DNA from 4 places in the Bradyrhizobium sp. CCBAU 25360 genome. Region 2 is predicted to be linked to each of the others. Evidence: predicted binding sites of a transcription regulator. Region 2 holds the regulator's gene; each other region holds the start of a gene.

Region 1 (7,990 bases), on a different contig from region 2:
TGAACAGGACCGGCAGACCGGGGCGAATCCGCCGCGCCTGGTCGGCGAGCTCCCAGCCGCTCATGCCGCCGGGCATCACGATGTCGGTGAACAGCATGTCGATACCGGGCTCGGTGCGCAGCTGCTGCAAGGCCTCCTTGCCGTTGACCGCGGCAACGACGCGATATCCGAGAGCTTCCACCCTGCGAATGGCGGAGGAGCGAACGAACGGATCGTCCTCGGCGATCAGGATCGTCTCGTATCCTCGGGGCGCCGCGTCCTCGCCATCGGAAAGCTCGGCGTGCGATGATCCGATGTCCGCGCGCGGCAAATAGATCCGGACCGTCGTCCCAAGGCCCGGCTCGCTGTAGATCGAGACGTGGCCATTGGATTGCTTGGCGAAGCCATAGACCATGCTGAGCCCAAGGCCCGAGCCCTTGCCGACCTCCTTGGTGGTGAAGAACGGCTCGAAGGCGCGCCGGGTGACCTCGGGCATCATGCCTTCGCCGTCGTCGGTGATCGAGATCAACACGTAGCTGCCGGATGCGACTTCGGGGTGAAGGGCGCGATAGTCGTCGTCGAGTGTCGTCAACTCCGTGCTCAGGCTCAGGTGGCCACCGGCCGGCATGGCATCCTGCGCATTGAGCGCAAGGTTGAGCACGGCGGATTCGAGCTGGGCCCGATCCGCGAAGGCCACGATCGTGCCGGGCCTGGAGGCCGTCCTGATCTCGATGTCCTCGCGCAAGGTGCGCTTGAGCAGCTTGAACATGGACTCGAGCAGGCCGCGGCAATCGATCGTCTGGGGCTGCAGCAACTGGCGGCGACTGAATGCGAGCAGGCGCTGCGTCAGCTCGGCACCCCGTTCGCCCGACTGGCAGATGTCCTCGGAAAAGCGGCGCAGATCGGGCCTCGCCTTGAGCTGCTCGCTCAGGTGCTCGGCGTTGCCGATGATGACGGTGAGCAGGTTGTTGAAGTCGTGGGCGATGCCGCCGGAGAGCTGACCGACCGTCTCCATCTTCTGCGCCTGCTGGAGCTGCTGCTCAGTCAGCTTGCGCGCGGTCAGGTCGTGGACGATGCCGACGAAGATCAATTCGCCGTCCTGCCGGGTCCGGCCGACCGACACGTCCATCGAAAAGGTCGATCCGTCCTTGCGCAGGCCGATGGCCTCGCCGGCGGTCGCGAAATGCCTTGCGTGGCTGTCGGGCGCGGTGCCCGCCTCGGGCATCAGCATCCTGACGTTCCGGCCCATGACCTCGTCGGCAGAGTAGCCGAACAAGCGCTCGCAGGCCGGATTGAACAGCAGAATATGGTCCTGCGCGTCGAGCAGGATGACTCCGTCGACCGCGGTCTCGACGATCGCGGTGAGGCGCGCCACGCTCTCGCGCATCGCGCGCTGGGCGTCGCTGACCTGCTGGAGCAGGAGCGTCGCGTCCCGGCTCTTGATTTCCTCCTCCTCGAGCGCGGCCTGGACCTGCCGCAGCTCGAACGGCGAGGGGATCGTCAGGATCTTCGGCAGCAGCGGCCAGAGCGCGCCCGCCGTGACCACGGATGCCACCGCGGTCGCCGCCTTGACCATGCCCTCGATGCCATAGACCGGGACCCAGAGCGTGTAGATCGACAATACGTGGGTCAGGCCGCACGCCATGATGAAGATCGCGAAGGCCCAATAGACCCAGCCGAACTTGAGGTCGCGCCGCTTGGTGACCAGAATCGCAAGGGCAAACGGAATCGAAAAATAGGCGGCGGCGATGCAGGCGTCGGAAACGACGTGAAGCCAGATCAGCTCAGGCTCCCACAACAGGCAGATGCCGTGCGGCGACAGCATGGACGAGTCGAGGAGACGTTCAAAAAAGGCCCACATCATTCCACCCCAAGATTCCGTTCCAGGCGGCTTGCGGGCCGGGAGCCCGCAACATGGGTGTCGCTGGACAGTTCCACTCTCACCTCGCGCTCCGGCGAAGCAGGTAAGGTTCGAGACTATACCAAGGGTCCGGCGCGGTTGCATTTTCAAGTCCGCACGATTGCGGGGCGTGCCGGCCCGCTGCTTGCCTGATTCGCAGGGAATACACGGCGTCGCGAATCACTGTCGAACACGGCTCGGCGCGCTTGCCGGTGTTCCACGGCCGCGCTAGGACAGGCCATGGCGGTGTCCTTATCCAGCAAAGGTGCCCGGCGATGACGACCCCGGTCGCACTCACCATCGCCGGCTCCGATTCGAGCGGCGGTGCCGGCATCCAGGCCGACCTGAAGACCTTTGCCGCGCTCGGCGTCTATGGTGCCTCCGCCATCACGGCGCTGACGGCGCAGAACACGCGTGGCGTTACCGGCATTCATCCGGTCCCGGCCGAATTCGTCACCGCGCAGATCGATGCGGTGTTCTCCGATCTCGACATTGGCGCGGTGAAGATCGGCATGGTGGCTGAGGTCGCCGGCATCGATGCGGTCGCGGCCGCGCTGTCGCGCTGGTCGCCGCGGCATGTCGTGCTCGATCCCGTGATGGTGGCAACCTCCGGCGACCGCCTGCTGGCATCCGAGGCCGTCGACGCGCTCCGCACAAAACTGATATCGCTGGCGTCGGTGATCACGCCCAATCTGCCGGAAGCCGCGGCTCTGCTCGACGAGCCGGTCGCGGCAAGCGAGGCCGAGATCGAAAGCCAGGGGCGTCGCCTGCTGGCGCTCGGCTGCCGTGCGGTCCTGATCAAGGGCGGACACGGCGAGGGCGCCGAGAGCATCGATTATCTCGTCGATGCCCAAAACACGATCGCGCTCGCCGCGCCGCGCGTTGCGACCCGCAACACCCATGGCACCGGCTGCTCGCTGTCCTCGGCGGTCGCGGCTGGACTGGCCAAGGGCGAAGATCTGGAGCTTGCCGTGCGCAACGCCAAGTCCTGGATCAGCGCGGCCATCGCAGCCGCCGACCGCTTCAGCGTCGGGCACGGCCACGGCCCGGTCCATCATTTCCACAGGTTCTACTGAGGCGGGCCGTCCGCGCGAGCGCGGCCATCGATCCGTTGAGCGCTGGCTTCATCGTCCCCAATGCCTTGTGGCTACATCGAGCAAGCGGCTCTCCTTCGAGACGACCGCTTCGCGGTCTCGTCAGGATGAGGCTGAACTGCGTCGGTCCGCTTTGAATTTGTAGCCGCGCACTCCGCCCTCATCCTGAAGGCCCGCCAACGGCGGGCGTCTCGAAGGATGTGCCGCGGGGGAGATGGCCTCAGGGAAGAGTAGGGTCCCGGCGCCTCCTGCGGCGCCATGTCGCCTGATTGTCGCATGCGGCTGATATTCGCAGGCAGGCGAGGCAATGGCGTGATTCGTATCTGAGGGTGCCTCAAAAGTTCAATTGGTCATCCCCCTGTCACGGGACATTGTTACAGGCTGGCGCATGGGAAGTTACGATGTGAGTGACGAGAGCCCGGAGCGGCGCTTTCGCACGTTGTTCATCTCCGACGTTCATCTCGGAGCCCGCGGTTCTCAAGCCGATCTTCTGCTCGACTTCCTACGCTACCATGATGCCGACACGATCTATCTCGTCGGCGACATCGTCGACGGCTGGGCGCTGAAATCGAGCTGGAACTGGCCGCAATCCCACAACGACCTCGTGCAGAAGCTGCTGCGCAAGGCGCGCAAGGGCGCCAAGGTCGTCTACATCCCCGGCAATCACGACGAGTTCCTGCGCAACTATTACGGCACGCATTTCGGCGGCATCGACGTCGTCGAGAACACGGTCCACACCGGCGTGGACGGCAAGCGTTATCTCGTCATCCATGGCGACATCTTCGACCTCGTGGTGCAAAACGCGCGCTGGCTCGCCCATCTCGGCGACAAGGCCTACGACTTCGCGATCCAGATGAATCGCTTCGTCAACTTCTTCCGCCGCTTGTTCAAGGTGCCCTATTGGTCGCTGTCGCAATGGGCCAAGCAGAAGGTTAAGAACGCCGTCAATTACATAGGCGCGTTCGAGCAGGCGCTCGCCGCCGAGGCGCGGCGCCACGACGCCGACGGCGTGATCTGCGGCCACATCCATTACGCCGTGATCCGCGACGAGGGCGGCATTCGCTACATGAATTGCGGCGACTGGGTCGAGAGCTGCACGGCGCTGGTCGAGCACGACGACGGTCATTTCGAGATCATCACCTGGGCGGATCATTTGCAGAAGCCGGCAGCCGTCCCGCAGGTTGCAGCCAGAGCTGCGTAGGAGAGGCCGCGTGATGCGCATCCTGGTCGCGACCGACGCCTGGCACCCGCAAGTCAACGGTGTGGTTCGGACGCTGACCAAGCTCGCCGACGCCGGCAAAAGCCTCGGCGTCGAATTCACGTTCCTGACGCCGCAATCCTTCCGCACCTTTGCAATGCCGAGCTATCGCGACGTGCGGCTGGCGATGCCCCGCCCCGCACGGATTGCGAAGCTGATCGAGGGGGCGCGGCCCGAAAGCATCCACATCGCGACCGAAGGGCCGATCGGCCTGATGGTCCGCCGCTATTGCCGCCAGCGCAAGCTGCCGTTCACGACCAGCTTCCACACCCGCTTTCCCGAATATGTCCGCGCCCGCGTGCCGGTGCCGGGCTCGCTGATCTGGCGGGCACTGCGCCGCTTCCACGCGCCCAGCCGCGCCGTGATGGCGGCAACGCCTGCGCTCGCCCGCGAGCTGACCGAGCGTGGTTTCGACAATGTCGTGCTGTGGCCGCGCGGCGTCGACACCCATCTGTTCCACCCCCGCGCCATCGACCTTTGCCTGCCGGGACCGGTGTTCCTATCGGTCGGCCGCGTCGCGGTGGAGAAAAATCTCGAGGCCTTCCTCGATCTCGAGCTGCCCGGGACCAAGGTCATCGTTGGTGACGGCCCCGCGCGCGCCTCGCTCGAAGAGGCCTATCCCGACGCGATCTTCCTCGGCGAGAAGCACGGCGAGGAACTGGCGGATATCTATGCGGCCGCCGACGTCTTCGTGTTTCCGAGCAAGACCGACACGTTCGGCCTGGTGCTGCTGGAAGCGCTCGCGAGCGGCCTGCCGGTGGCCGCTTTCCCGGTGAAGGGTCCTCGCGACGTCATCGGCGATGCCCCGGTCGGCGCACTCGATCACGACCTGCGCAGCGCCTGCTTCGCGGCGCTGGACATCTCCCGGCAGGACTGCGTCGCGTTCGCCGCCAATTACACCTGGGAAGCCTCGGCGAGGGCCTTTGTGGCCAGCATTGAGGCGGTCGGCGCGGTGCTGCCTGGCCGGAACGCCGCGGAACAGCCGCGCTTCGTCGCCTGAAGAGAAAAATCCTCGCGCGGAGGTGTCTTGCCCGCGCTGCGGTGGCCGCGATAAGATCTGACATGACCGAACAGCTCCTCCCGATCGGCCCTGCCGATATCGACGCCGCAGCGCGCGTGATCGCGCCCTACGCCATCCGCACCCCGCTGTTGTCCTTTCCCGTGCTCAACGAGCGCGTCGGCGCCAAGGTCTTCCTGAAGCCGGAGATGCTCCAGCGCACCGGCTCGTTCAAGTTCCGCGGCGCCTTCAACAAGGTGTTCTCGATCCCGCAGGACAAGCGCGCCGGCGGTGTCGTCGCGTTCTCCTCCGGCAACCACGCCCAGGGCGTGGCGGCGGCGGCAAAGATTCTCGACATGCAGGCGACCATCGTGATGCCGGCGGATGCGCCGCTGTCGAAGCGCGAGCGCACCAAATCCTACGGCGCCGAGGTCGTGCTCTATGATCGCGACAAGGACGACCGTGAGGCGATCTCGCGTGGCATCGCCGAGAAGCGCGGCGCGACGCTGGTCAGGCCTTACGACGATCCGTTCGTGATCGCAGGGCAGGGCACTGCCGGCCGCGAGATCGCGGAGGACATGGCAACGCTCGGTCTCAGCCCCGACATCGTGGTGGCGCCGGCGTCCGGCGGCGGCCTGATCGCGGGCGTCGCAACCGCCGTGAAGGCGCGCTATCCGCTAGCCGAAATCGTGGTGGCCGAGCCCGAGGCGTTCGACGATCACGGCATTTCGCTGAGCGCAGGCCATCGCGAGCCGCATCCGCCGGCGGGCCGCACCATCTGCGATGCGCTGATGGCGCTGATTCCCGGCGAGATGACGTTTGCGATCAACAGCAAGCTGCTGGCGCGCGGCGTTACCGCGTCGGACAAGGAAGTCGGCGCCGCCGTTGCCTTCGCCTATCGCGAGCTGAAGCTCGTGGTGGAGCCGGGCGGTGCGGTGGGTCTTGCGGCGCTGCTGGCGGGGCGTCTCGATGTGGCCGGCAAGAACGTCGTGATCGTGCTCTCCGGCGGCAATGTCGATGCGGATTTGTTTGCGGAGTTGGTCGCCTAGCCGCCATTCCGGGGCTCGCGAAGCAAGAACCCGGAATCCACTTCTCCGCCGTCTCTGCCGCACAATGGATTCCGGGCCTGCGCCTCACGGCGCATCCCGGAATGACGATCGTCGAGGGTCGACATGAAGAAGGGGCAGAGCGTTTCCGCTCTGCCCCTTCTTCGTTGTGTGGCTCGCTGCGATCAGCGCATGAAGCCGCGGTGGTTATTGCCGCCGCCCGTGCTCGGGGCCTGGTTCATCGACTGGCGGAAGTTGTTGCCGCCGTTGTTGACGTTGCGGTTCGTGGCGTTGAACTGCGGACGGTTGTTGTTCTGGACCTGCACCTTGTTCACCGGGTTGTTGTTGGGCTTCACGATGCCGGTGTTACCGTTGTTGACGCGGATCGGGTTGTTCTGCGTCTGGACGTTGACCGGCTTCGTCTCGATCTTCGGGCCGCCCTTGCCGACATTCACCGGCACGCTGACGATCTTGCCGGGGGTGCCGTTGCCGGCGTCCGGCTTGTTGTTGGTCGCGGGCAGGGTCACGATCTTGCCGATGCCGCCATTGCTGGTGGTCGTGTTGGTCGGCGCAGGCAGGGTGACGATCTTGCCCGGGGTCTGCGACGGCGTGCCGTTCGGCTGGTTGTTGCTTGAGGGCAGATTGCCGATCTGGCCGCCATTGCCGAGCTTGCCGATCACGTTACCGTCGACCGGCTTCTGCACGATCGGCAGATTGCCGTTGATCTGGTTGCCATTACCCTGCTGCAGCGGCATGTATTTGGGCTGGCCGAGATTGCCGATCTTGAAGGTCGGAGCAATGTTCTGCGGAGCCAGGAACTTGGTCGCCTGCATCAAGGGGATCTGCTTCGGCTGCGTCTGCAGCTTCAGCGCCATTTGCGCATAAGGGCTGTTGCCGTAGCTGTCGTAGAAGCTCTTGTAGGCAACCGGCGAATTCACCAGCACCGCCTTGTGCCAAGCCTGCGAGAGCAGGATGTTGTTGAGCAGCCAACGGACGTGGTCGCACAGCGGGTCGTGCGGATACATCTGGATGAACTCCTGATAATATTCCGGCCGGCCCTCGGACACGACGTAGTCATAGGCCTGACGCGTCGAGCGGCTCGGCAGGTTGGAGGCCATCTGCACCACCGGCGCCCTGACGGGCGCGCGGTTGGCGGCAACCGCGGTGTCGCCGAAGAAGGTGAAGTCCGAGGTCAGCGAGGAGCTCTCCCACGGGATCTGCGCGCCGCTGGTGGACTGGTTCACCTGCAGGCGGACGCGCTTGAACAACTGCTCGATCGGCACGTTGGGTTCGCGCGCGACGTTCAGGAACGCCTGCGTGTAAGGGCTGTGACCGCCGGTGCCGTCGAGCGCTTCGGCGCCCGGCGCGGTCGAGTAACCGACGATCGAGCCGTTCGGCGCATCGACGATGGCCAGGCCGCGGCCGGCGTCATTGACATCAGGGAACGGGTTGTTGCGGCAGGCATCGAGGATGACGATGCGCATGCGGCTCGGGATCGTCTCCAGCGTCGACATCACGTCGACCAGCCGCACCGAATTATTGACGAGCTCGGTCTGGCTCGACACCTTGGCGTCGACGGGAACGAGATAGTTCTCGCCGGCGAGTTGCACGCCGTGACCGGCGTAATAGACCATCGCCACCGTGTTCGGACCGCGCGCGGACACCTTGGCGGAGAAGTCCTGGACCACACGGAGCATGTCGTTCTGGGTCAGGTCG
Region 2 (7,990 bases):
AGTGGCTGGACGGCTTATGCCGTGATCTCCCGGGAGCCGACCATTCCTTCTGGCCTCCCTCGCCCCGCGAATTGGATGATGCAGTCTGCCCGGTTGGGCTCGCTCGCACCTTCGCAAGACTTGACCGTGGCAACGACGGCCAGGACCACACGGTTTTGCCGTACGCACGGCCCGCCATTTCGCCGCAGTTTTTCCTGGCCCCGTCGACGAAGCCGGAAACTTACAGACGAGACGAAGCCTAGCAGCGCCGTCGTCTGCACGAAGCCTCGGACTCACAGGGACTACCCGCCCTGCCCGCACCTCTCGTGCCGACGCTGCCGCGTCCACCGCAAGCCCGGCTCGCGATGCGTGACGACACATGATCGCCCCTCTTGGTGAGCCGGGATGCGCAATTCATACGCCGAAACCGAATTTCGGCAAAGTGGAATATTTTCGGCGACGAGGATTGACAGAGGGCGACACAGGCGCGGTGCCGTAGGGTGGGCAAAGGCGCGCTCTTGCGCGACGTGCCCACGAATTCTCCCAGTCACACGCAGATCGTGGGCACGCTTCGCTTTGCCCACCCTACGAAGCTACGAGAGCTCGCCAAGCGCCTGCGAATTACGCGTCCTCCACGCCGGCCTCGTCCGGCGTGAAATCGTACACCGACGAGCAGAACTCGCAGGTGACGACGACCTTGTCGTCCTTCACCATCGCGGCGCGATCGTCGGGCGAAAAGCTCTTCAGCATCGAGGCGACCGCATGGCGCGAGCAGGAGCATTGCGCCTTGAGCACCATCGGATTGAACACGCGCACGCCGCGCTCGTGGAACAGGCGGAACAGCAGCCGCTCGCCGGAGAGCTCGGGATCGATCAGCTCGACGTCCTCGACGGTCTCGATCAGCGAACGCGCCTCGACCCAGGCATCGTCTTCGGCAACGCTGTGCACCTCGACGCCATCGGGGGCATCGCCGGGATGCAGATCGGCCTGCCGCGCGCGCTCGGGCGCCTTCGGCAGAAATTGCATCAGCATGCCGCCGGCGCGCCAGCGATGCTTGCCGCCGTCGTTCGAACGCCACTCCTCGCCGACCGCGAGGCGCACGCGCGTCGGGATCTGCTCGGAGCGCAGGAAATATTCGTGAGCGGCGTCTTCCAGGCTGCCGCCGTCGAGCGCGACCAGGCCCTGGTAGCGGCTCATGTCGGGGCCCTGGTCGATGGTCATGGCGAGATGACCGCGGCCGAGCAGCGTGCCGGAATCCCTGGTATCGCCGAGACGCGCGGCATCGAAGCGCGCATAGGCCCGCAGGCGATCCGGCGCCATGTAGTCGACGACCAGGAACGACACCGGGCCGTCGGTCTGGGCCTGCAGGATGAAGCGGCCCTCGAATTTCAGCGCGGTGCCGAGCAGCGTCGTCAGCACGATGGCCTCGCCGAGCAGCTTGCCGACCGGCGCCGGATAATCGTGCTTGGTCAGGATCTCGTCGAGCGCCGGGCCAAGCCGCACCAGGCGCCCGCGCACGTCGAGCGCGTCGACCTCGTAGGGCAACACGGCGTCATCGATCGGAACCGCTGATGGCGCGCGAACCGGGCCTTCGGGGCCGGCTTTCATCTCAGGGGATTGGGAAACCATGGGGCGTTATCTGGGGTCGGAGGGCGGAAATGGAAGGGGGTGCGGGCGGTGTGTTCCGGATACAAGTCGAACTGAACGAAGCAACCTCAAACTCGGTGTCGTCCCGGGGCGCGCGAAGCGCGAGCCCGGGATCCATAACCACAGGATGACGTGATGGCGCGAGCTGACAACTCCGAGTCCTCGCCAAACTCAGTCCTGTGGCTATGGGTCCCGGATCGGCGCTCCGTTCTGGACAACGCTACGCGTTGCCAGAAGCTGCGCTTGTCCGGGACGACACCGTATGTGAGGTGATCGCCGGGCCTCCAGCGAAGCTACTTCACCGCGTCAAAACACCAGGCCAGAATGCCCTTCTGCGCATGCAGGCGGTTTTCGGCCTCGTCGAACACGACCGATTGCGGACCGTCGATCACTTCATCCGTGACCTCCTCGCCGCGATGGGCGGGCAGGCAGTGCATGAACAGCGCGTCGGGCTTGGCCAGCGACATCAGCTTGCCGTTGACCTGATAGGGCTTGAGCACGTTGTGGCGGTGCTCGCCTTCCTTGTCGCCCATCGACACCCAGGTGTCGGTGACGACGCAGTCGGCGCCGCGCACGGCGGCTTCCGGATCGGTGCCGAGCATGATCGGCGCGCCGGTCGCCTTGATGAAGTCGCGCATCGCCTTTTTCGGCGCGAGCTCCGGCGGCGTTGCGACATTGAGCTGGAACTTGAAGCGCTCGGCGGCGTGAGCCCAGGACGCCAGCACGTTGTTGTCGTCGCCGGTCCAGGCCACCGTCTTGCCCTCGATCGGGCCGCGATGCTCCTCATAGGTCATGAGGTCGGCCATCACCTGGCAGGGATGCGAGCGCCGCGTCAGGCCGTTGATGACCGGCACGGTGGCGTTGGCCGCGAGCTCCAGCAGCGCATCGTGGTTGAGGATGCGGATCATGATGGCGTCGACATAGCGCGACAGCACGCGCGCGGTGTCGGCGATGGTCTCGCCGCGGCCGAGCTGCATCTCGGCACCGGTGAGCATGATGGGCTCGCCGCCGAGCTGACGCATCGCGACGTCGAACGACACGCGTGTCCGGGTCGACGGGCGCTCGAAGATCATCGCCAGCGTCTTGCCTTCGAGCGGCCTGACCGGCTGCTGCGCCTTCTGCTTCGCCTTCATCGCGGACGAAGCTGCAAGCATGCGCTTGAGCTCCGACAGCGGCAGCTCGTTGATATCGAGGAAGTGCTTTGGAGTTTTATTGGGGGACTTGCTCATCAGCTTGCCGCCCGCTTGGTCTGGCTGGACGAGATTGCGGCGCAGGCGCGCTCGAGCCGCCCGACGCTGTCCTCGATCTCGGCTTCGGTCACGATCAGCGGCGGCAGGAAACGCACGACATTGTCGCCGGCCCCGACAGTGAGCAGCTTTTCGTGACGCAGGGCCGCGACCAGATCGCCGGAGGGCACCACGGCCTTGATGCCGATCAGGAGGCCTTCGCCGCGCACTTCGCTGACGACATCGGGATGACGGTCGATCACGGAGGCAAGCTTCTGCTTCAGCAGCAGCGACATTCTCTGCACGTGGTCGAAGAAGCCGGGCTTGAGCATGACGTCGAGCACCGCGTTGGCCGCGGAGATCGCCAGCGGATTGCCGCCGAAGGTCGAGCCGTGCGAGCCGGGCCCCATGCCGGCGGCCGCATCCGCGGTCGCCAGCACCGCGCCGATCGGGAAGCCGCCGCCAAGCGCCTTCGCCAGCGACATCACGTCCGGCGTGACGCCGGTGCGCCGATACGCGAACAGATCACCACTGCGGCCCATGCCGGTCTGCACCTCGTCGAAGGCGAGCAGCAGGCCCTTCTCGTCGCAGAGCTGGCGCAACGCCTTGAGGAAGGTCGGCGTTGCCGAACGCACGCCGCCCTCGCCCTGGATCGGCTCGATCAGGATGCCCGCGGTGTGCGGGCCGATCGCCTTCTTGACGGCCTCGATATCGCCATGCGGCACCTGGTCGAAGCCATCCATGGGCGGGCCAAAGCCTTCGAGATATTTTGCAGATCCGGTCGCGGCGAGCGTCGCCAGCGTACGGCCGTGAAAGGCGCCTTCGAAGGTGATGATGCGATAACGTTCCGGATGTCCCTTGGAGAAGTGATGATGGCGGACCAGCTTGATCACACCCTCCAGCGCTTCGGCGCCCGAATTGCAGAAGAACACGAAGTCGGCAAAGCTCTCGTTGCAGAGCCGGTTGGCGAGCTTCTCGCCATCCGGGCTCTGGAACAGGTTCGACATGTGCCAGAGCTTCGTCGCCTGCTCCTGCAGCGCCTTGATCAGATGCGGGTGGCAATGGCCGAGCGCATTCACAGCCACGCCCGAGGTGAAATCGAGATAGCGATCGCCATTGGTCGCGATCAGCCAGCAGCCTTCGCCGCGCTCGAAGCCGAGGTCGGCTCTGGCGAAAACGGGGAGCAAATGCGGCGCTGCGCTGTTAGTCATGATGTCACTTGAATGTTGCGGACGGTGTGACGCGTGCATTGCGCAACGCACCATCGACCGGCCCGGAAAACGAAACGTGCCGCCTTTTAAGGGCGGCACGCGCGACTATCTTATGCCTGGCAAGACGGGTGTCAATGCCGCCCGGAAAGCCTCGGGAAACGCTGAATCCGTAGTCTTGCGGTGCCGATTTTGCGGGTTTTCACCACGGAACATGTGGAAGCGAGTCGGCGGACTCTTGCGCGGGAGTCACGCCATATTGTAGCGTTTGGATTGTCAGATACGACATCTCGTGCAGCGGTTCTGATCCCAAGAGTCCTCTTGTACCGGCGTAAACGTTCGGGCGTCAGTCACGCGCCCGGCGAGCCTTAAGGGATTCTGACGGCACGGGTTTTTGAAGGCTTAGGCAATCGCTGCGAGGCCCCAGGATGGCGGCGCGTAGCGAGGGAAAGGGTGCAATGACGGTTTTGACCTGGTCCGACGATCGCGTCGAGCAGCTGAAAAAGCTCTGGGAGGCCGGACTTTCGGCCAGCCAGATCGCAGCTGAACTCGGCAATGTGACCCGCAATGCCGTGATCGGCAAAGTGCACAGGCTCGGTCTGTCCGGCCGTGCCAAGAGCCCTTCATCGGCAGCGCCCCGGCCGCGCAAGGCGCGTCCCGCGCAGCACATGATGCGGGTGACCCGCCCCATTGCGCGCGGCAACACCGCGCTGGCGCAGGCCTTCGAGGTCGAGGTGGAGGCCGAACCGGTCACCTACGACAACGTGGTGCCGATGAGCCAGCGGCTGTCGCTGCTCGAGCTGAACGAGGCCACCTGCCATTGGCCGGTCGGCGATCCCTCCAGCCCCGATTTCTTCTTCTGCGGCGGCAGGGCGCTGTCCGGCCTGCCCTACTGCGCCCAGCACTCGCGCGTCGCGTATCAGCCGGCGGCGGATCGCCGGCGTGCCCCGGCAAAGCCGGGTCCGCGGTGAGTGGATTTAGCTGATCGCAAAGACGGCAGCCGTCACACGACGGCGCCTCAACCAACTCGGTGTCATCCCCGCGAACGCGGGGATCCATAACCATAGGGCGCTGTTGTTGCGCGAGATGGTCACTCCGAGTCTTCGCCAAACCACTGCCTGTGGTTATGGGTCCATGCTTTCGCAGGGACGACACCGGAGAATGTGGCGGCAGCCCACCAAACCCCAACGCCTGCAAACCTTACGTCTGCTCCGCCTTCGCGAAGCGATCGTCGAGCGCGTAGCCGGCGCCGCGGACGGTGCGGATCGGGTCCTGCTCGCGGCCGAGATTGAGCAGCTTGCGCAGGCGGCCGATATGGACGTCGACGGTGCGCTCGTCGATGTAGATGTCGCGGCCCCAGACGCTGTCGAGCAGCTGCTCGCGCGAGAACACGCGGCCCGGATGCTCCAGGAAGAACTCCAGCAGGCGATATTCGGTCGGACCGAGATCGATCGGCCGGCCCGAGCGCGCCACGCGACGCTTGTCGCGGTCGAGCTCGATGTCGCCATAGGCCAGCACTGTCGCGAGTCGCTCAGGACTGGCGCGGCGAAGCAGGCCCTTCACGCGCGCCAAGAGCTCCGGCACCGAGAACGGCTTGACGATGTAGTCGTCGGCGCCGGTCGCAAGTCCCCGCACCCGCTCGCTCTCCTCGCCGCGCGCGGTGAGCATGATGATCGGCAGCTGCTTGGTGTCGGGCCGGGTCCGCAGGCGCCGGCACAGCTCGATGCCCGACAGGCCCGGCAGCATCCAGTCGAGCACGATCAGGTCCGGGATGTGCTCCTTGAGGCGGGTGTCGGCGTCGTCGCCGCGCATGACCGTCTCGACGTCATAGCCGTCGCCTTCGAGGTTGTAGCGAAGCAGCTCGGTGAGAGCTTCCTCGTCCTCAACCACCATAATGCGTGCGCCCATCGGGTCGTCGCTCCTTGAGTCTTCAGGTATTCGGGACCGTCGTGGCGAAGGTGGTCATGTCGCCCTTCGGCCGCTTGTCGGTGATCGCCTGGCCTTCGATCATGTAGAACACGGTCTCGGCGATGTTGGTGGCGTGGTCGCCGATCCGCTCGATGTTCTTGGCGCAGAACATCAGATGGATGCAGAACGAGATGTTGCGCGGATCCTCCATCATGTAGGTGAGGAGCTCGCGGAACAGCGAGGTGCAGATCGCGTCGACTTCCTCGTCGCCCTTCCACACCGCCATCGCCGCCGGCAGATCATGTGCGGCATAGGCGTCCAGCACCGACTTGACCTGCTGCTGCACGAGGTCGGTCATGTGCTCCAGGCCGCGGAACAGTTTCAGCGGATGGAAGTCGGTCTCCAGCGCGGCGACGCGCTTGCCCATGTTCTTGGCGAGGTCGCCGATGCGCTCGAGGTCGGTCGCAACGCGCATGGCGCCGACGATCTCGCGCAAATCCACCGCCATCGGCTGGCGGCGGGCGATGGTGAGCACGGCGCGTTCCTCGATGCGCTTCTGCAGCGCGTCGAGCTCGGCGTCGATGGCGACGACGCGCTGGCCGAGCGCGACGTCGCGGCGGATCAGCGCGCCGACGGAATCGACGATCATGCGCTCGGCGATGCCGCCCATCTCGGCGACCAGGCGGGTGAGCTCCTGGAGGTCGGTGTCGAAAGCTTTTGCGGTATGTTCAGTACCCATGTCGCGTCTCCTCAGCCGAACCGGCCGGTAATGTAATCCTGCGTGCGCCGGTCGCTCGGCGACGTGAAGATCTTGCTGGTGTCGTCGAACTCGATCAGCTCGCCGAGATACATGAAGGCGGTCTTGTCGGAGACGCGCGCCGCCTGCTGCATGTTGTGCGTGACGATCGCGATCGTGTAGTTCTCGGACAGCTCCTGGATCAGCTCCTCGACCTTGGCGGTCGAGATCGGATCGAGCGCCGAGCAGGGCTCGTCGAACAGAATCACCTCGGGCCGCACCGCGACGGTGCGGGCGATGCACAGGCGCTGCTGCTGGCCGCCGGAGAGCGACAGGCCGGAGGCGTTGAGCTTGTCCTTGACCTCGTTCCACAGCGCGCCGCCGCGCAGCGCCTTCTCGACGCGGTCGTCCATCTCGGACTTCGAGATCTTCTCGTAGAGGCGGATGCCGAAGGCGATGTTCTCGTAGATCGTCATCGGGAACGGCGTCGGCTTCTGGAACACCATGCCGACCCGGGCGCGCAGCAGATTGAGGTCGAGCCTGGGGTCGAGGATGTTGGTCTGGTCCAGCATGAGCTGGCCGGTGGCGCGCTGGCCCGGATAGAGGTCGTACATCCGGTTGAAGATGCGCAGCAGGGTCGACTTGCCGCAGCCCGACGGGCCGATGAACGCTGTGACGCGGTTGGCACCCAGCGTCAGGTTGATGTTCTTCAGCGCGTGGTGCTCGCCGTAATAGAAGTTGAGATTGCGCACCGTCACCTTGGCCGGGGCTTCCGGCAGCGGCTGCGAGGCCAGATGAGCGTTGGAACTCATGGAAACGGACAGGTCGGTCATTTTGCAGTCCTCTCGGCGCCGAGGATGCGCGCGCCAATGTTCAGGGCAAGCACGGTGAGCGTGATCAGCAGCGCGCCGCTCCAGGCGAGCTGCTTCCAATAGGCGTAGGGGCTCTGGACGAAGTTGTTGATGGTGACCGGCAAATTGGCCATCGTCTTGTTCAGGCCGAGGCTGAAGAACTGGTTCGACAGCGCGGTGAAGAGCAGCGGCGCGGTCTCGCCGGCGACGCGGGCGGTGGCGAGCAGCACGCCGGTGATGAGGCCCGACCGGGCCGCACGATAGGCGATACGCTTGATCACCAGCGAGCGCGGCAGGCCGAGCGCCGAGGCCGCCTCGCGCAGGGGATTCGGCACCAGCAGCAGCATGTCCTCGGTGGTGCGCAGCACGACCGGGATCACGATGACGGCGAGCGCGAGCGCGCCCGCGATCGCGGAGAAGCCACGCATCGGCACC
Region 3 (7,990 bases), on a different contig from region 2:
TAGGTATCAGCAGAAGTCGAAGCCATTTGTTCTCCAGTTGCGGATGTCGTGCCGGCCGTTGGGTTCATGGGCGCATCGCACGCGCAGTGTCGGAAGGTCCGCAAGACCTTCGAGCGACCGCTCGCTGCTCCGGCCTGAAAGGCGGAACAGCGGAAGCGGGCCGGCTGAGGCCCGCGCGTTCGATACGTGGAAATCTTGTGTCCGGAGCCTGGATCGCGTCGGCCCCAAACAGGGGACCGAGGTATCGACCTCAAAGAGCGGGAGCGGGCACTTCCTCCAATGACGGCGGCGGCTTAACCCCGCGACCGGCCCGCTCGGACGGCCTCGATAATGTCGATGGCGGCCCGGACGCCGCCTTCTATATCCAGTTGGGAGTTATCTAGCAAGTAAGCATCGGCGGCCGGTTTCAGGGGTGCAATAGGCCGATTCTTGTCGCGTTCGTCGCGCTGGATGATGTCGGCGAGCACGGCGGCCTCGTCGGCCTCCTCGCCCCTCGCCTTGGCCTCCATGGTCCGGCGGCGCGCTCGGACTTTTGGATCGGCGACGACGAAAATCTTCACGTCCGCATGCGGGCAGATCACGGTTCCAATGTCCCGGCCGTCCAGCACCGCTCCGGGCGGATCGGCGGCGAATTGCCGCTGAAAATTGACCAGGGCCTCGCGAACCCTGGGGATCGCCGAGACGATGGAGGCGCCCTCGCCGGCCTTCTGGGTCTTCAGGGCCGGATTACCGAACTTTTCGGGATCGAGTTCCAGCGCCGCAGCGACCGCAGCCTCCTCGTCCCGGAGATCGTGACCGGACTGCATCAGGGCATAGGCCACCGCACGGTAGATCACGCCGGTATCGAGGTGACGGTAGCCGTAATGGTGCGCGAGACGCTTGCCGAGCGTCCCTTTGCCCGAGGCCGCGGGTCCGTCGATGGCGATGATCATAAAAACTCGGCCCCTAGCGAACGCATCATCGGAATGAAGTCCGGGAAACTGGTGGCGATGAAAGCGGTGTCGTCCACGGTCACCGGCTGGTCCGAGGCGCAGCCCATCACCAATGCGGACATCGCGATGCGGTGGTCCATGTGGGTCGCGACAGTGCCGCCGCCGGGGACGTGACCGCGACCCTCGACGATCAGATCGTCACCGGAGACCTCGACCTTCACGCCGTTGACGCGGAGCATGGCAGCGGTGGCCTCCAGGCGGTCGGACTCCTTGACGCGCAGCTCCTGCAGGCCGCGCATGATCGTCGTGCCCTCGGCGAAGGCGGCCGCCACCGCGAGCACGAGATATTCATCGATCATCGAGGGCGCGCGCTCCGGCGGCACCACGACGCCGCGCAGCTTCGAGGCCCGCACGCGCAGTTTCGCCATCGGCTCGCCGGCGTCGCCGCGGACTTCGCTCTCCTCGATCGATGCGCCCATTTCGCGCAGCGTGGTGAACAGGCCGGTGCGCAGCGGATTGGTCATGACATCCGACAGGATGACATCGGAGCCCTCGACGATCAGCGCCGCGACCACCGGGAAAGCTGCCGAAGAGGGATCGGCCGGCACCACCACGGTGGCGCCGTGCAGCTCGGGCTGGCCTTTGAGCGTGATACGGCGGCCGTGCACGCCCTCCTGTGCCGAGGTGATGTCGGCACCAAAATGCTTCAGCATCAATTCGGTGTGGTCGCGGCTGGCCTCGGTCTCGATGACCGTCGTGGTGCCGGGCGCGGCAAGGCCCGCCAGCAGCACCGCAGATTTGATCTGGGCCGAGGCGACCGGGGTCTTGTAGGTGATCGGCAGCGGATCGCGGGCACCCTGGAGTGTCAGGGGCAGGCGGCCGCCCTCACTGCCGGAGATGACCTTGGCGCCCATCTTTTCCAGGGGATCGAGGATTCGGCGCATGGGGCGGCTGCGCAACGAGGCGTCCCCGTCGAAAACCGCCGAGATCGGGCAGCCGGCGACGGCGCCCATCACCAGCCGGCAGCCGGTGCCGGAGTTCCCGAAATCCAGCGCTTCCTTGGGTCGGGCGAAGCCCGCGACGCCGACGCCCTGCACTTTCCAGGCAAAATCGCCGGTCCGCTCCACGGTGGCGCCCAGCGCCTGCATCGATTTGGCGGTGTTGAGGACGTCTTCGCCCTCCAGCAGACCTGAAATCCTGGTCTCGCCGAGCGCGAGCGCGCCCAGGATGAGGGCACGGTGGGAGATCGACTTGTCCCCGGGCACCCGTACTTTCCCGGTCAGGGGCCCGCTGGCGCGAGCCTGGAGCGGCCTCGTTTGGTCGGAATGGGTCACGATTGTGTCCTTGGATGCGCCCTCGAGGGGGCTGGGCGCAGGTACCACATGGTCAGCGCCTCGTCACGGGCATGTCGTTCTCCCGTAATGCGCTATTGACAGCGGGCCGCCAACTAGCCAAGTGAAACACCGCTTTTCAGACATTCCCAGGATTCCTGCCGTGGCCAAGTCCGAACTCGGAACCAAACGTATTTGCCCAACCACGGGCAAGAAGTTCTATGACCTCAACAAGAATCCGGTGATCTCGCCCTATACTGGTGAAGTCGTGCCGATCGCCCCGGTCGCGCCCGCGCGCATGCCCCGCGGCGCCGAAGCCCGGCACGCAGCGACGGCCGACGCCACGCCGGAGCCGGCAGAGGTCGAGGAGGTCTCGCTCGAGGAGGCCGACGCCGAGGAGAACACCGGCAAGGTCAAGGCCGCCGTGCCCGAATCCGAGGACGATATCGAGGTCGATGAGACCCTCGATGACGACGATGACGATGATTCGACCTTCATTGCCGACGAAGAAGAGGGCGATGAGGACGTGACCGACATCATTGGTGATGTCGGAGGTGATGAAGAGACTTGAGATCAGCCCTGATCTGTGAAAAAGGGTGCACCGCGCGAGTCACCAGGGCTCGCCGGTACGGGTGATCCACTAGGATCCCCACAAGGACTAAGGGGCCATAGCTCAGCTGGGAGAGCGCTTGCATGGCATGCAAGAGGTCGGCGGTTCGATCCCGCCTGGCTCCACCAGCCTTCGCTCGCTTCGCGAGCTTCGGCTGGGCAAGCCTACGGAAGTCCCTCGTAGCGAAGTGAGCGAAGGCTGTCCCGCCATAGCCCGAAGGGCGACGGCGGACTTGGGCCGGCAATCACTCTGTTTGCTCCCTTGCGACTGCAGGCCGAGGTAACACCCTAAACGTGTCTCGAAGCTGCTATCCTACCCTCCGGGGAGGGAGCGCGATGAAATACGTCTATATCCTCGAGAGTCTCGATTCCGAGCATTTCTACGTTGGAATTACCGACGACCTGAGGGCTCGTTTGGCAAAGCACAACGCCGGCGAGGTACCGCACACTTCGAAATATGGGCCATGGCGGATACGGACCTATTTCGCGTTTGACGATGCCGCTCGCGCTGTCGCGTTCGAGCGTTACCTGAAATCGGGATCGGGACGCGCTTTTGCCAAGAAGCATTTCTGATCGCGCGCGCTACACCCCCTACTCCCCGATCACCGCGTTCAGCCGATCCCGCAGCGCGACGATCTCGTCCTTCATCGACACCAGTTCCGACACTGAGCAGTCCGAGGCCGCCAGGATCGACTGCGGCACGCTGCGGGCCTTTTCCTTCAGTGCATGCCCCTGCGCCGTCAACGCGATCAGGACCTGACGCTCGTCCTCGCTCGAGCGGGTGCGCCGCACGAGATGGGCGGCCTCGAGCCGCTTGAGCAGCGGCGTCAGCGTGCCCGAATCCAGGAACAGCCGCTCGCCGATGTCCTTGACCGGCACGTCGTCGCGCTCCCACAGCACCAGCATCACCAGATATTGCGGATAGGTCAGGCCGAGCCGGTCCAGCAGCGGCTTGTAGACGCGGTTGAAGGCATGCGCGGCCGAGTAGACCGCGAAGCAGATCTGATTGTCGAGGCGTTGCGGATCGAGGGTCGATAGCTTCCGGGGCATGGAGAATCTCACGGGATTTCCTCCCATTCTGGGGCCGGCGGGCGGCACATTCAATTGCGAACAATTAAATGTGAGCCGCGCTAATTTCAATTGCGCACAATCTAATTGTTTGCGATACAGAGCACACCCCAACCGGAAGACCCGAGGAGACGACAATGTCCGTGAACGTCCTCTACAAGACCAGCGCCAAGGCCACCGGCGGCCGTGATGGCCATGCTGCAACCCTCGACGGCGCGCTCGACGTCAAGCTCACCACGCCGAAGGAGCTCGGGGGCGGCGGCGGCGCCGGCAACAATCCCGAGCAGCTGTTCGCGGCCGGCTATGCGGCCTGCTTCATCGGCGCGATGAAGTTCGTCTCGTCGCAGGGTGGGCCGAAGGTTCCGGCCGATGCCTCCGTGACCTCGACCGTCGGCATCGGCCCGCGCTCCGAGGGCGGCTTCGGTCTCGACATCGATCTCGCCGTCTCGCTGCCGGGCCTCGCCCGCGCGGAAGCCGAGGCGCTGGTCGAGAAGGCGCACCAGGTGTGCCCGTACTCCAATGCCACACGCGGCAATGTCGACGTTCGCCTGACGGTCGTCTGATCGAAAGTGCGGATTGGCTGGCCCGGGATCCCCCTCGGGCCGGCCGCTTCCGCTGATCTGCCAATCCTGATTTGCCATGCCGCGGCATGCAGCCGGCAGTGCATACGCCCCTACGCAACAGGCCATTGCTGGCTTGTGCGAACCTCGCTAGGCCTGTGGCCAAATATCGACACAGGGGAAGCGAAGGCATGAGTTCTGAAGCCGCCAGTTCTGAAGCCGCATTGGGCGCAATGAGCGGATTGCGCGTCATCGATCTCACGCGCGTGCTCGGCGGTCCCTACTGCACCCAGATCCTCGCCGACCACGGCGCCGACGTGATCAAGGTCGAGCCGCCCGCGGGCGACGAGGTGCGCGAATGGGGCCCTCCCTTCCACGAGGAGGACGCGGCCTATTTCGTCGGAATCAACCGCAACAAGCGCTCGATCGGCCTCGACCTCGCCTCCGAGGGCGGCCGCATCGTGCTGCTCAAGATGCTGGAGACCGCCGACGTCCTGATCGAGAATTTCAAGCCGGGCACGCTGGAGAAATGGGGCATCGGCAACGACGTGCTCAGCAAGAAATTCCCGCGCCTCGTGCATTGCCGGATCTGCGGCTTCGGCGCCGACGGCCCGCGCGGCGGCAATCCCGGCTATGACGCCATCATCCAGGCCATGACCGGCATGATCGCCGCGACCGGCTCGCCCGAGAGCGGACCGATGCGGATCGGCGTGCCCTTGGTCGACATCACCACCGGACTTTATGCGGCGATCGGCATCCTGATGGCGCTGTCGGAGCGGCAGCGTTCCGGCAAGGGCCAATTCCTGGAGACGACGCTGTACGAGACCGGCCTTGCCATCATGCATCCGCACACCGCGAATTATTTCATGCATGGCAAGCCGCCGAGCCTCACCGGCAACGAGCATCCCAACCTTGTGCCTTACGCGATCTTCCCGACCAAGACCGACGACATCTTCATCGGTGTCGGCAATGACGGCACCTTCCGCAAGCTCGCCAAGGAGATCGGCAAGCCCGAGCTCGGCACCGATCCGCGCTTTGCCCGCAACAAGGACCGCATCGCCAATCGCGAGGCGCTGCGCGCCGAGCTTGCTGCCGTGTTCAGCCAGCACGAGGCCGAGCCGCTGTGCAATCGCCTGCTCGCCGCGGGCCTGCCCGCCGGGCCCGTGCAGAAGATCGACCAGGCGTTGACCAACCCGCACACGATCGCGCGCGGCGATATTATCGAGAAGGACTGGTACAAGGGCGTCGCCTCGCCGATCCGGCTCGACCGCAGCAAGCCGAGCCTGCGCCGGCTGCCGCCGAAATTCAGCCAGCACTCCCAGGAGGTGCTGGGCGAGTTTGGCTACTCCAAGGCCGAGATCGACGCGATGGTCGAGAAGGGCACCGTCTGCGGCCCCGAGCGCAAGCGGTAGAGGCCACCACCTCCGTCCGACGAATGATGCCGCAGTGCGGCGCGGGCACGATAGTGCACCGCGAACCAATGCGGCTGCCCGCTCCGTCTTCGCCTATTTGCCGTCTTCCCTTTTCCAGCGCTTGCCGCTTTCGTTTCGGCCGCTTACACAGTCATGTGAACGTCATATGGCGCTGCTAGCGCAAGCGCTTCTTTTGACGGACAAGGGAGGTTTACTTGATGGCTCTTCGACACTTTGGGGTGGCTGCCGCATTTGCACTCACGGTTGGCATGACGGCGTCGCCGGCGCTGGCCGTGACGGAAATCCAGTGGTGGCACGCGATGACCGGCGCCAACAACGACGTCATCGTCAAGCTCGCCAACGACTTCAACGCGTCGCAGAGCGACTTCAAGGTCGTTCCGACCTACAAGGGCAATTACGCCGACACCATGAACGCGGGCATCGCGGCGTTTCGTGCCGGCAACGCGCCGCACATCATGCAGGTGTTCGAGGTCGGCACCGCCACCATGATGGCTGCGACTGGCGCCGTGAAGCCCGTCTACAAGCTGATGGCCGAGGCCGGCGAGAAGTTCGATCCCAAGATCTACCTGCCCGCCATCACCGGCTACTACTCGACCTCGAAGGGCGAGATGCTGTCGTTCCCCTTCAACTCGTCGTCCACCGTGATGTGGGTCAATCTCGACGAGCTGAAGAAGGCCAATGTCGCGATCCCGAAGACCTGGCCCGAGACGTTCGAGGCCGCCAAGAAGCTGAAGGCTGCCGGTCATGACACCTGCGGCTTCTCCGGCTCCTGGGTCACCTGGGTCAATCTCGAGCAGCTCTCCGCCTGGCACAACGTCCCGCTCGCCAGCAAGGCCAACGGCCTCGACGGCTTCGACACCAAGCTCGAGTTCAACGGGCCGCTCCAGGTCAAGCATCTCGAAAACCTGGTCGAGCTCCAGAAGACCAAGGTCTACGACTATGCCGGCCGTACCAACACCGGCGAAGGCCGCTTCACCTCGGGCGAATGCCCGATCTACCTGACCTCGTCGGCCTTCTTCGGCAACGTCAAGGCCCAGGCCAAGTTCAACTTCACCGCGGTGCCGATGCCGTATTATCCGGAGGCAAAGGGCGCGCCGCAGAACTCGATCATCGGCGGGGCTTCGCTCTGGGTCATGGGCGGCAAGCCGGCCGACGAATACAAGGGCGTCGCAAAGTTCCTGACCTTCCTCTCCGACACCGATCGCCAAGTCTACATCCACAAGGCCTCGGGCTATCTGCCGATCACCAAGGCGGCCTATGAGAAAGCCAAGGCCGAGGGCTTCTACAAGGACCAGCCCTATCTCGAGACCCCGCTGCTGGAGCTGACCAACAAGGAGCCGACCGAGAACTCGCGCGGTCTGCGCCTCGGCAACATGGTTCAGCTGCGTGACGTCTGGTCGGAAGAGATCGAGCAGGCGCTGGCCGGCAAGAAGACCGCCAAGCAGGCGCTGGATGCCGCCGTCGAGCGCGGCAACACGATGCTGCGGCAGTTCGAAAAGACCGCCGTCAAGTGAGGCGATGAGCGGCAGGCTGGTCCCCCGGCCTGCCGCTTTCGGCGGACACCATGCAGAAGCAAGCCATTTTCCAATCCAGGCTATTGCCTTACGCGCTGGTTGCCCCGCAGCTCGCGATCGTCCTGCTATTCTTCTACTGGCCGGCCCTGCAGGCGGTGATCCAGTCCTTCCTGCTCCAGGACGCCTTCGGTCTGTCGACGAGCTTCGTCTGGTTCGAGAACTATCTCGACCTGTTCAGGGAGCCCGCCTATTTCGAGGCGATCCTCCGCACCTTCTTCTTCTCTTTCGCCATCGCGGTCTCGTCGTTGTCCTTTGCGCTGCTGCTCGCCGTCATGGCGGACAAGCCACTGCGCGGCTCGATGCTCTACCGCACCCTCTTGATCTGGCCCTATGCGGTGGCGCCGCCGGTCGTCGGCGTGCTCTGGATCTTCATGCTGCATCCCTCGCTGGGCATCATCGCGCGCTATTTGCGCGCGATCGGGGTCGACTGGAATCCGCTGCTCGACGGTGACCAGGCGGCAACCCTGATCATCCTCGCCGCCG
Region 4 (7,990 bases), on a different contig from region 2:
GATCTACATGGCGCTGGGCATCTGGGGCGCAATTCCGCGCTGGATCGTGATCCTGGTGGTCTCGCGCGACATCATGATCGTCGCCGCCGTGATCGTGTCCTGGCTGTTCGACCGGCCCGTTGAGATGAAGCCGTCGAAAGTGTCCAAGCTCAACACCGTGGCACAGGTGGCGTTCGCGGCGCTCGTGCTGGCAGCGCTTGCCTTCGGCTTCAAGCCGGCCCCTTATGATATCATCCTGATGGGCCTCGTCACGGTCTTCACACTCTCCTCCGTGTCGCTCTATCTGGTCGAGTGGCTGCGGCACATGAGCACGATCGAGGCCAAGTAGCACGATCGAGGCCAAGTAGCACGATCGAGGCCAAATGAGAGGCGATGCGGCCCCGTAAAAGGCCAACTCCCGCTCGATACGTCCGACCTCTTCGAATGACGCCGGCGCGCCGGCATGGAGCAAAGCAAGCGTGCCAGGCCGCGTTCACCCCCGACAATTGGCGTTTTCGCTTCCGCATGCGGAGAGCCTCAGCCGGGACAATTTCCTCGAAGGCCCCGCCAATGCGGCCGGTCTCGGCCTGATCGACAGCTGGCCGGAATGGCCGAACCGGATCATGTGGCTGGCCGGTCCCGAAGGAAGCGGCAAGAGCCATCTCGCCGCGATCTGGGCCGAGGCATCAGGGGCCCGCTCCACCACGGCCAATGCGCTGAGCGCCGCGGGGGTCCCGGGCGCGCTCGCCACCGGCGCGCTGGTGGTCGAGGATCTCAAGGCCAGGGAACTTGACGAACGCGCCCTCTTCCACCTGATGAACCTCGCCCGCGAGGATAGCGCCTACGTCCTGTTCACCGGACGCGAGGTGCCGGCCTCGCTGGAGATCGAGCTTCGCGACCTGCGCTCGCGTCTGCGCGCCGTTCCAGTGGTCGCGTTGCTACCGCCCGACGACCAGCTGTTCCGCGGCCTGATCGTCAAATTCTGCGCCGACCGCCAGCTCACCGTGGACGAGAGCGTGGTCGGCTACCTCGCCACCCGCCTGGAGCGGTCCTCGGCCGCCGCCCGCCAGGCCGTGGAACTGCTCGACAGCGAAGCCCTCAGGCTCGGCCGCCCGGTCACCCGGGCGCTGGCCGCCGAGCTGCTCCGCGACGCCTGATCGGCCTCCGCGGCCGCCTCCAGACCCACGCCAAGCCCGCTTGACGCGGCGAACCGGCGGAACATCAATGTCATCGAAACGTCATCGCTCTAACACATGCTCCGGCCGGTTTTGCACATAAGTCGCAAATTGGGGCGAACTGGATGGACCGACTTCTGATGGACTCTGCGCAAGCTGTTGAAACTAAAGAAAAAGCCCCAGAGACCGAGAGCCTGCCGGCGATCGCATCGAGTCCCGAGCGATTCATCAACCGCGAGCTCTCCTGGCTGCATTTCAACCGCCGCGTCCTGGAGGAATCGGTCAATCCCAGCCACCCCATGCTGGAGCGGGTGCGATTCCTGTCGATTTCGGCGAATAACCTCGACGAGTTCTTCATGGTCCGCGTCGCCGGCATCAAGGCCCAGGTGCGTGAGGGCATTGCCGAACGCAGCCCCGACGGCCTGACGCCATCCGAGCAACTCGCGCTGATCAACCGCACCGTCTCCGAGCTCGCCTCCGACCAGCAGGCGATCTGGCGCGACCTGCGCGGCACGCTGGCCGATGTCGGCATCGTGCTCGTCGAGGGCAAGGAGGTCACAAAGGCGGAACGGACCTGGATCGAGGACTACTTCCTCAGCAACGTATTCCCGCTGCTGACCCCGCTGGCGATCGACCCCGCCCACCCCTTCCCGTTCATCCCGAGCCTCGGCTTCACCATCGCGCTCCAGCTCACGCGCGCCGCCGACGGCAAGCAGATGAACGCGCTGATCCGCATGCCCGGCAAGATCGACCGCTTCATCCGCCTGCCGACCGAGGGCAAGGCCGTCCGGCTGATCTCGCTGGAGCAGGCGACCGCCCTGTTCATCAACCGCCTGTTCCCCGGCTACAATCTGCACGGCCAGGGCGCCTTCCGCATCATCCGCGACTCCGAGCTCGAAATCGAGGAAGAGGCGGAAGACCTCGTCCGCCTGTTCGAGACCGCGCTGAAGCGCCGCCGCCGCGGATCGGTGATCCGGCTCGAGATCGACGCCAAGATGCCGGAGGAGCTGCGCAACTTCGTTCAACACGCGCTGTCGGCCGCCGATGACGAGGTGTTCCTGGTCGACGGCGTGCAGGCGATGAACGAGCTCTCGCAGCTCACCCGCCTCGACCGGCCCGATCTCGAATTCACCCCTTACGTGCCGCGCCACCCCGAGCGCGTGCGCGAGCATGGCGGCGACATCTTTGCCGCGATCCGGCAGAAGGACCTCGTGGTCCATCATCCCTACGAATCCTTCGACGTGGTGGTGCAGTTCCTGCAGCAGGCCACGCGCGACCCCGATGTCGTCGCGATCAAGCAGACGCTCTACCGCACCTCCAACAACTCGCCGATCGTCCGCGCGCTGGCGGAAGCCGCCGAGGCCGGCAAATCCGTCACCGCGTTGATCGAGCTGAAGGCGCGCTTCGACGAGGAAGCCAATATCCGCTGGGCACGCGACCTCGAACGCGCCGGCGTGCAGGTCGTCTACGGCTTCCTCGAACTGAAGACGCACGCAAAGCTCTCGATGGTGGTGCGCCGCGAGGGCGGCAGCCTCACGACTTACGTCCATACCGGCACCGGCAATTATCACCCGGTCACCGCGCGCATCTACACCGACCTCTCCTACTTCACCTCGGATCCGACCATCGGCCGCGACGCCGCGCGTGTGTTCAATTTCATCACCGGCTATGCCGCGCCGAGCGATCTGGAGAAGATGGCGGTGTCGCCGCTGACCCTGCGCAAGCGCATCATCGAGCACATCCAGGGCGAGACCGCGCATGCGCGCCACGGCCGCCACGGTGCGGTCTGGATGAAGATGAATGCACTGGTCGACCCCGACATCATCGACGCGCTCTATGAGGCTTCCCAGGCCGGCGTGCAGGTCGAGCTCGTGGTGCGCGGTATCTGCTGCCTGCGCCCCGGCATTCCCGGCCTGTCCGAGAACATCCGCGTCAAGTCGATCATCGGACGCTTCCTGGAACACGGCCGAATCTACTGCTTCGGCATGGGCCAGGGCCTGCCGAGCGCCAAAGCGGCTGTGTATATCTCCTCCGCCGACATGATGCCGCGCAACCTCGACCGCCGCGTCGAGGTGCTGTGTCCGCTGCAAAATCCGACGGTGCATCAGCAGGTTCTCGAACAGATCATGGTCGCGAATCTCAAGGACAATGAGCAGAGCTGGCAATTGTTGCCGGACGGGTCCTCAACGCGTATGAAGACCGCGAAAGGCGAGGAGCCTTTCAACGTCCACAACTACTTCATGACAAATCCGAGTCTGTCTGGCCGTGGAAAGTCGCTCAAGGAATCCTCGCCGCGTCGTCTCACGCGCCGGAACGAACGCCATCAATCCTGATCAGGGATGTTCGACGTGAAGCGGCCGCGCAAGCGCGGCTCGAGCGTCGCGGTCATCGATATCGGTTCCAACTCGGTCCGTCTCGTCGTCTACGAGGGGCTGACGCGGAGCCTCATTCCGATCTTCAACGAGAAGACGCTGTGCGGCCTCGGCCGCGAGGTGCAGAGCACCGGTCTGCTCGCGCCCGACGCCGTCGACAAGGCGCTGACCTCGCTGAGGCGCTTTCGCGCATTGTGCCGTGTGATGCAGGTCGGGCGCGTGTTCGCGATCGCGACCGCGGCCTGCCGCGACGCCTCCAACGGCCCCGACTTCATCGCGAAGGCCGAGCGCATCTGCGCCGTGAAGATCGAGATCCTCTCGGGCCCGCGCGAGGCGCGGCTGTCGGCGCTCGGCGTGATCTCCGGCATCCACCATCCCGACGGCATCGTCGGCGACCTCGGCGGCGGCTCGCTCGAATTGATCGACGTGCGCAGGAACAGCGTGCGCAGCGGCGTGACGCTGCCGCTGGGGGGCCTCGCGCTGCAGGACCTCGCGCATAAATCGCTCAAGCGCGCCGATCGCATCGTGCGCGAGGAGCTCGACGAGGTGCCGCAGCTCACCGCCGGCAGCGGCCGCACCTTCTACGCCGTCGGCGGCACCTGGCGCGCGCTGGCGCGCATTCACATCATCCAGAGCGGCTATCCGCTCCAGGTGATGCACGGTTACTCGCTGTCGGCGGCTGAAGCGCTCGACTTCTCGCGTCGTCTCCGTCGCCTGGCGGCCGCGGACATGCTCGCCGACATCGAGAGCGTCGCCGATGCCCGCCGCCCCCTTCTCACCTATGCGGCGCTGGTGCTCGAGCACATCATCCGGGTGGCGAAGCCGAAGACGATCGTGTTCTCGACCTTCGGCGTGCGCGAGGGCCTGCTGCACGAGAAGCTGTCGGAGCCGGAACGCAACAAGGACGGCCTGATCTGCGCCGCGGAAGAGCTGAACCAGCTGCTGTCGCGCTCGGCCAAGCACGCCCACGAGCTGATCGCCTGGACCGACCGCCTCGCGCGCGTGGTGAAGCTGCGCGAGACCGAGGAGGACCGCCGCTTGCGCCACACCGCGTGCCTGCTGTCCGATATCGGCTGGCGCGTGCATCCCGATCACCGCGGCGAGCAGACGCTGAGCCTGGTCGTCAACGGCAATTTCGGCGCGATCACCCACACCGAGCGTGCCTTCGTCGGCCTGTCGGTGTTCTATCGCTATGCGGGCCTGAGCGAGGAAAACCAGCCGCCGGTCACCATGCAGGAGCTGCTGACGCCGGCGCAGCTCGAACGCGCGCGCCTCTTGGGGGCGGCGTTCCGCGTCGCGCATCTGATCTCGGCGGCGCGCCCGGGCGTGCTGCCGGCCACGCATTTCCGCAGCCAGGGCCGCAAGCTGATGCTGGTGTTCGAGCACCGCCTCGGCGACCTCGTCGCCGACCGCGTCGGCAGCCGCTTCCGCGCACTCGCCCGCCTGGTCAGCCGCGCCGGCTCGATCGTGCGGCGCTAAAGCATGATCCGGAAAAGTGCGCAGCGGTTTTCCGAAAAGATCATGCTCAAACAACAACCTGAAGAGCGATGACGTTTCATCCTAATCGCATCGCGCTTTAGGGTCTTCAACCAGCAGCGGCCGTTCGATCGCGGCTGCCCTCTGGCGCGATGACGGCTTTCAGTCCGCCGAGCTCGGAATCGGTGAGGACAAGCAGCCATCCATAGGCACTGAGCACGTCCTGAACGATTGCTAGGCCGAGGCCGGCGCCCTCGCCGCGCTCATCCAGTCTCGCACCGCGTTCGAGCACGCGCGAACGTTCGGCGGCCGCGATGCCCGGCCCGTCGTCCTCGACCGTGATCGCCGGGCCCGCAATGGCATCCGCGCCAATGCGCACCTGGCTCTTGGCGTGACGGGCGGCATTTTCCAGGAGATTGCCCAGCACTTCGGCCAGATCGGTGCGATCGAGCGGCACGCTCGGTTCGCCCGTTATGCAGGCCTTGAATTCAAGCCTCTGCGCGGCAGGCGTGCGCGCCAGCGTCAGTATCAGGGACTCGACAAGCGGTCTGAGGGGCGTGGAGATACCGCCACGCTGTCGTGCCGTGCCTCGCGCCCGGGCGCGTGCCAGCTCGCGGTCGACATGACGGCTCATCGCGTCGGCGACAGCTTCGATGGCCTTGGCAACGTCCTGCTCACCTCGCTGACGCAAAAGCGCGACGTCGGCCGCGAGCGCGGCGAGCGGCGTCTTCAGCCCATGCGCCAAGTCGGCGGCGCGGCTGCGCGAACGTTCGATCTCGCCTTCCTGGGCGTCGATCAGATTGTTCACCTCTTCCACCAGCGGCTTCACCTCGGCAGGGACGTCGACGGGGAGATGCTTGCGTTGGCCTGAGCGGACGTCGGCGACGCCGCGGCGAAGTGCATCGAGCGGACGTAGGCCCAGTCCGACCTGGATCGAGGTGGCCGCCGCCAGCACCAGCCCCAGCAGGCCGAGCGCCAGTGCCAGATCCCTGGCGAATTGCGAGGCGGCGACCGACACGCGGGCAAGATCGGCCGCCACCGCGACGCGCACCGGGACGCGGCGGTCGCCCACGGTGAGCACCACGCGGCGTTCACTGACCAGGAGCCGCGCGTTCGCCGGCCCGGGGATGACGTGACGGTGCAATTCGCGAGGCGACGGCTCGTCCTGCGGCAGGTCCAACGCCGTGTCCCACAGCGAACGTGAACGCAGCACCTGACCGCCGTCGTCCGATACCTGCCAGTACAGGCCCGAAAGCGGGTCGGCAAAACGCGGATCGGCCGGCGGCCGGCCCACCACCAGCTTGCCCTGGGCATCGACGTCGATACCCGCGACGAGCTGCTTCAAATAGATGTCGAGGTCGCTGCCGATCGTGCGCGTGACGTGGCGTTCGAACAGCAGCGTCAGCCCGGCGCCGGCAATGGTCAGCGCAACCAGGATGGCCACAACGCCGCCGGCCACCAGTCGCAGCCGCAACGAGCCCCAGCTCACGGCGTCGTCTCCGGTATCAGATAGCCGAAGCCGCGCCTGGTCTCGATCAGATCGGCGCCGAGCTTCTTGCGCACCCGGCCGACCAGCACCTCGAGCGCGTTCGACTCGTGGTCCTCGCCGTGGCCATAGACGTTTTCGTCGAGCTCGTGCTGCGACACCACACGGCCGCGGTGGTGCAAGAGAAAGGCGATCAGGCGATATTCCAACGGCGACAACGCGACGGGTACGCCGCGCAGCGTCACCTTCATCTGACGCTCGTCGAGTTCGACGTCGCCGGCGACGATCCGTGAGGAGGCATGGCCTGCCGAGCGGCGCACGATCGAGCGCAGCCGCGCCAGCAGTTCCTCCATGCGGAAGGGCTTAGGCAGGTAATCGTCGGCGCCCGCGTCGATACCATCGACGCGCTCGGCCCAGCTGCCGCGCGCCGTCAGGATCAGCACCGGCATGGAACGTCCGTTCGCGCGCCAGCGCTTGAGCACCGCCAGGCCGTCCATGTCGGGCAAGCCGAGATCGAGGATGACGGCGCCGTAGTCCTCGGTATCACCGCGGAACCAGGCTTCCTCGCCGTTGCGGACGGTCTCGACCACATAGCCGGCCGCTTGTAACGCCCTCTCCACATCGGCCGCGATCCGTCGGTCGTCCTCCACGAGCAGCAGGCGCATCACTTCTCCTTGACGCGTTCGATCTCGCCGCTGCGCGCATCGACGTACACCTCGTAGAGGCGGCCCTTGTCGTCGACGACGCGAAACTCGTAGATCCAGCGGCCACGCTCGCGCTCTATCTCCACGCCGGCAACCTCACCCGGCAGCTTGCCGCGAATGGATGCGAGAATGTCGGCGAGCGGCTTGATCTCACCCGCCTCGACTGCACGGCGAACCGCGTCGGGCGCGCCTTTATCGTGGCCGCCTGCTGCGGCAGGCACCGGCGCGAGCAGGACGCCTGCCAGCAATGGCACCGCGAGGAATCCCAGGAGGCTGGCGGGTTGCATTCGCAAAGAATGCCCTAATCGACCTGACAGAACGCTGACGTGGATCAACAGGTGGCCGTCAGCGCTCTTCTGCCAGTGTCCGTCCATCGCCTCGCCGCATGACGCGGCCGGGCGCCACAAGCCGGAGAGAACCATGCGCAACATCACCATCTTCATCGCGACCGCCGCCTTGCTCGCAGCCACCGCGACCGCTCATGCCGGCAGCCTCGGGCGTCCCTGCACTGCGGCGCCCCAGACAAGCTGGCTGCCGCTCGAACAACTGCAGGCCAAGGTCGAAGCCCAGGGCTACAAAGTCCAGAAGGCCAAGCTCAAGAATGCCTGTGGCGAACTCTACACCATCGACAAGTCCGGCAGCCGGGTCGAATTGTTCGTCGATCCGACCAGCGGCCAGATCGTCGGTCAGTTGTAAGAGGCCGCGCCATGAGCTCGATTCACGATGCGACGGTGGCCGGCGGCGAGAAGCCGCCGGCCACCGTCAAGGTCTGGGACCCCTTTGTGCGCGTGTTCCATT

Evidence for each region. The regulator PhoB, encoded in region 2, activates phosphate uptake and scavenging genes when phosphate is short. The targets are predictions, from matches to a motif close to TGTCATNNANCTGTCAT.
Region 1: XH81_RS00440 (UDP-2,3-diacylglucosamine diphosphatase) is a predicted target of PhoB. The motif match lies at 3,322-3,338, and genes of this name have one in related genera.
Region 3: ugpB (sn-glycerol-3-phosphate ABC transporter substrate-binding protein UgpB) is a predicted target of PhoB. The motif match lies at 6,062-6,078, and genes of this name have one in related genera.
Region 4: XH81_RS36285 (RNA degradosome polyphosphate kinase) is a predicted target of PhoB. The motif match lies at 1,205-1,221, and genes of this name have one in related genera.

The regions. Positions count from the first base shown of each region.
Region 1 is NZ_LBJA01000001.1:104,592-112,581, reverse strand. It holds gene XH81_RS00450 (PAS domain S-box protein) at 1-1,843, opposite strand, end outside; gene thiD (bifunctional hydroxymethylpyrimidine kinase/phosphomethylpyrimidine kinase) at 2,155-2,955, shown strand; gene XH81_RS00440 (UDP-2,3-diacylglucosamine diphosphatase) at 3,362-4,174, shown strand; gene XH81_RS00435 (glycosyltransferase family 4 protein) at 4,188-5,231, shown strand; gene XH81_RS00430 (threonine/serine dehydratase) at 5,294-6,277, shown strand; gene XH81_RS00425 (caspase family protein) at 6,460-7,990, opposite strand, start outside.
Region 2 is NZ_LBJA01000032.1:11,293-19,282, forward strand. It holds gene XH81_RS09065 (Hsp33 family molecular chaperone) at 601-1,608, opposite strand; gene argF (ornithine carbamoyltransferase) at 1,920-2,855, opposite strand; gene XH81_RS09075 (aspartate aminotransferase family protein) at 2,855-4,063, opposite strand; gene XH81_RS09080 (GcrA family cell cycle regulator) at 4,519-5,031, shown strand; gene phoB (phosphate regulon transcriptional regulator PhoB) at 5,261-5,968, opposite strand; gene phoU (phosphate signaling complex protein PhoU) at 5,991-6,707, opposite strand; gene pstB (phosphate ABC transporter ATP-binding protein PstB) at 6,719-7,537, opposite strand; gene pstA (phosphate ABC transporter permease PstA) at 7,534-7,990, opposite strand, start outside.
Region 3 is NZ_LBJA01000040.1:224,139-232,128, forward strand. It holds gene rpsA (30S ribosomal protein S1) at 1-26, opposite strand, end outside; gene cmk ((d)CMP kinase) at 294-932, opposite strand; gene aroA (3-phosphoshikimate 1-carboxyvinyltransferase) at 929-2,266, opposite strand; gene XH81_RS20510 (TIGR02300 family protein) at 2,427-2,834, shown strand; tRNA gene XH81_RS20515 (tRNA-Ala) at 2,926-3,001, shown strand; gene XH81_RS20520 (GIY-YIG nuclease family protein) at 3,209-3,445, shown strand; gene XH81_RS20525 (MarR family winged helix-turn-helix transcriptional regulator) at 3,464-3,922, opposite strand; gene XH81_RS20530 (organic hydroperoxide resistance protein) at 4,078-4,503, shown strand; gene XH81_RS20535 (CaiB/BaiF CoA transferase family protein) at 4,692-5,912, shown strand; gene ugpB (sn-glycerol-3-phosphate ABC transporter substrate-binding protein UgpB) at 6,131-7,447, shown strand; gene ugpA (sn-glycerol-3-phosphate ABC transporter permease UgpA) at 7,498-7,990, shown strand, end outside.
Region 4 is NZ_LBJA01000045.1:449,916-457,905, reverse strand. It holds gene XH81_RS36295 (CDP-alcohol phosphatidyltransferase family protein) at 1-328, shown strand, start outside; gene XH81_RS36290 (DnaA ATPase domain-containing protein) at 459-1,136, shown strand; gene XH81_RS36285 (RNA degradosome polyphosphate kinase) at 1,295-3,487, shown strand; gene ppx (exopolyphosphatase) at 3,503-5,005, shown strand; gene XH81_RS36275 (sensor histidine kinase) at 5,112-6,491, opposite strand; gene XH81_RS36270 (response regulator transcription factor) at 6,488-7,153, opposite strand; gene XH81_RS36265 (PepSY domain-containing protein) at 7,153-7,479, opposite strand; gene XH81_RS36260 (PepSY domain-containing protein) at 7,613-7,888, shown strand; gene XH81_RS36255 (cytochrome b/b6 domain-containing protein) at 7,900-7,990, shown strand, end outside.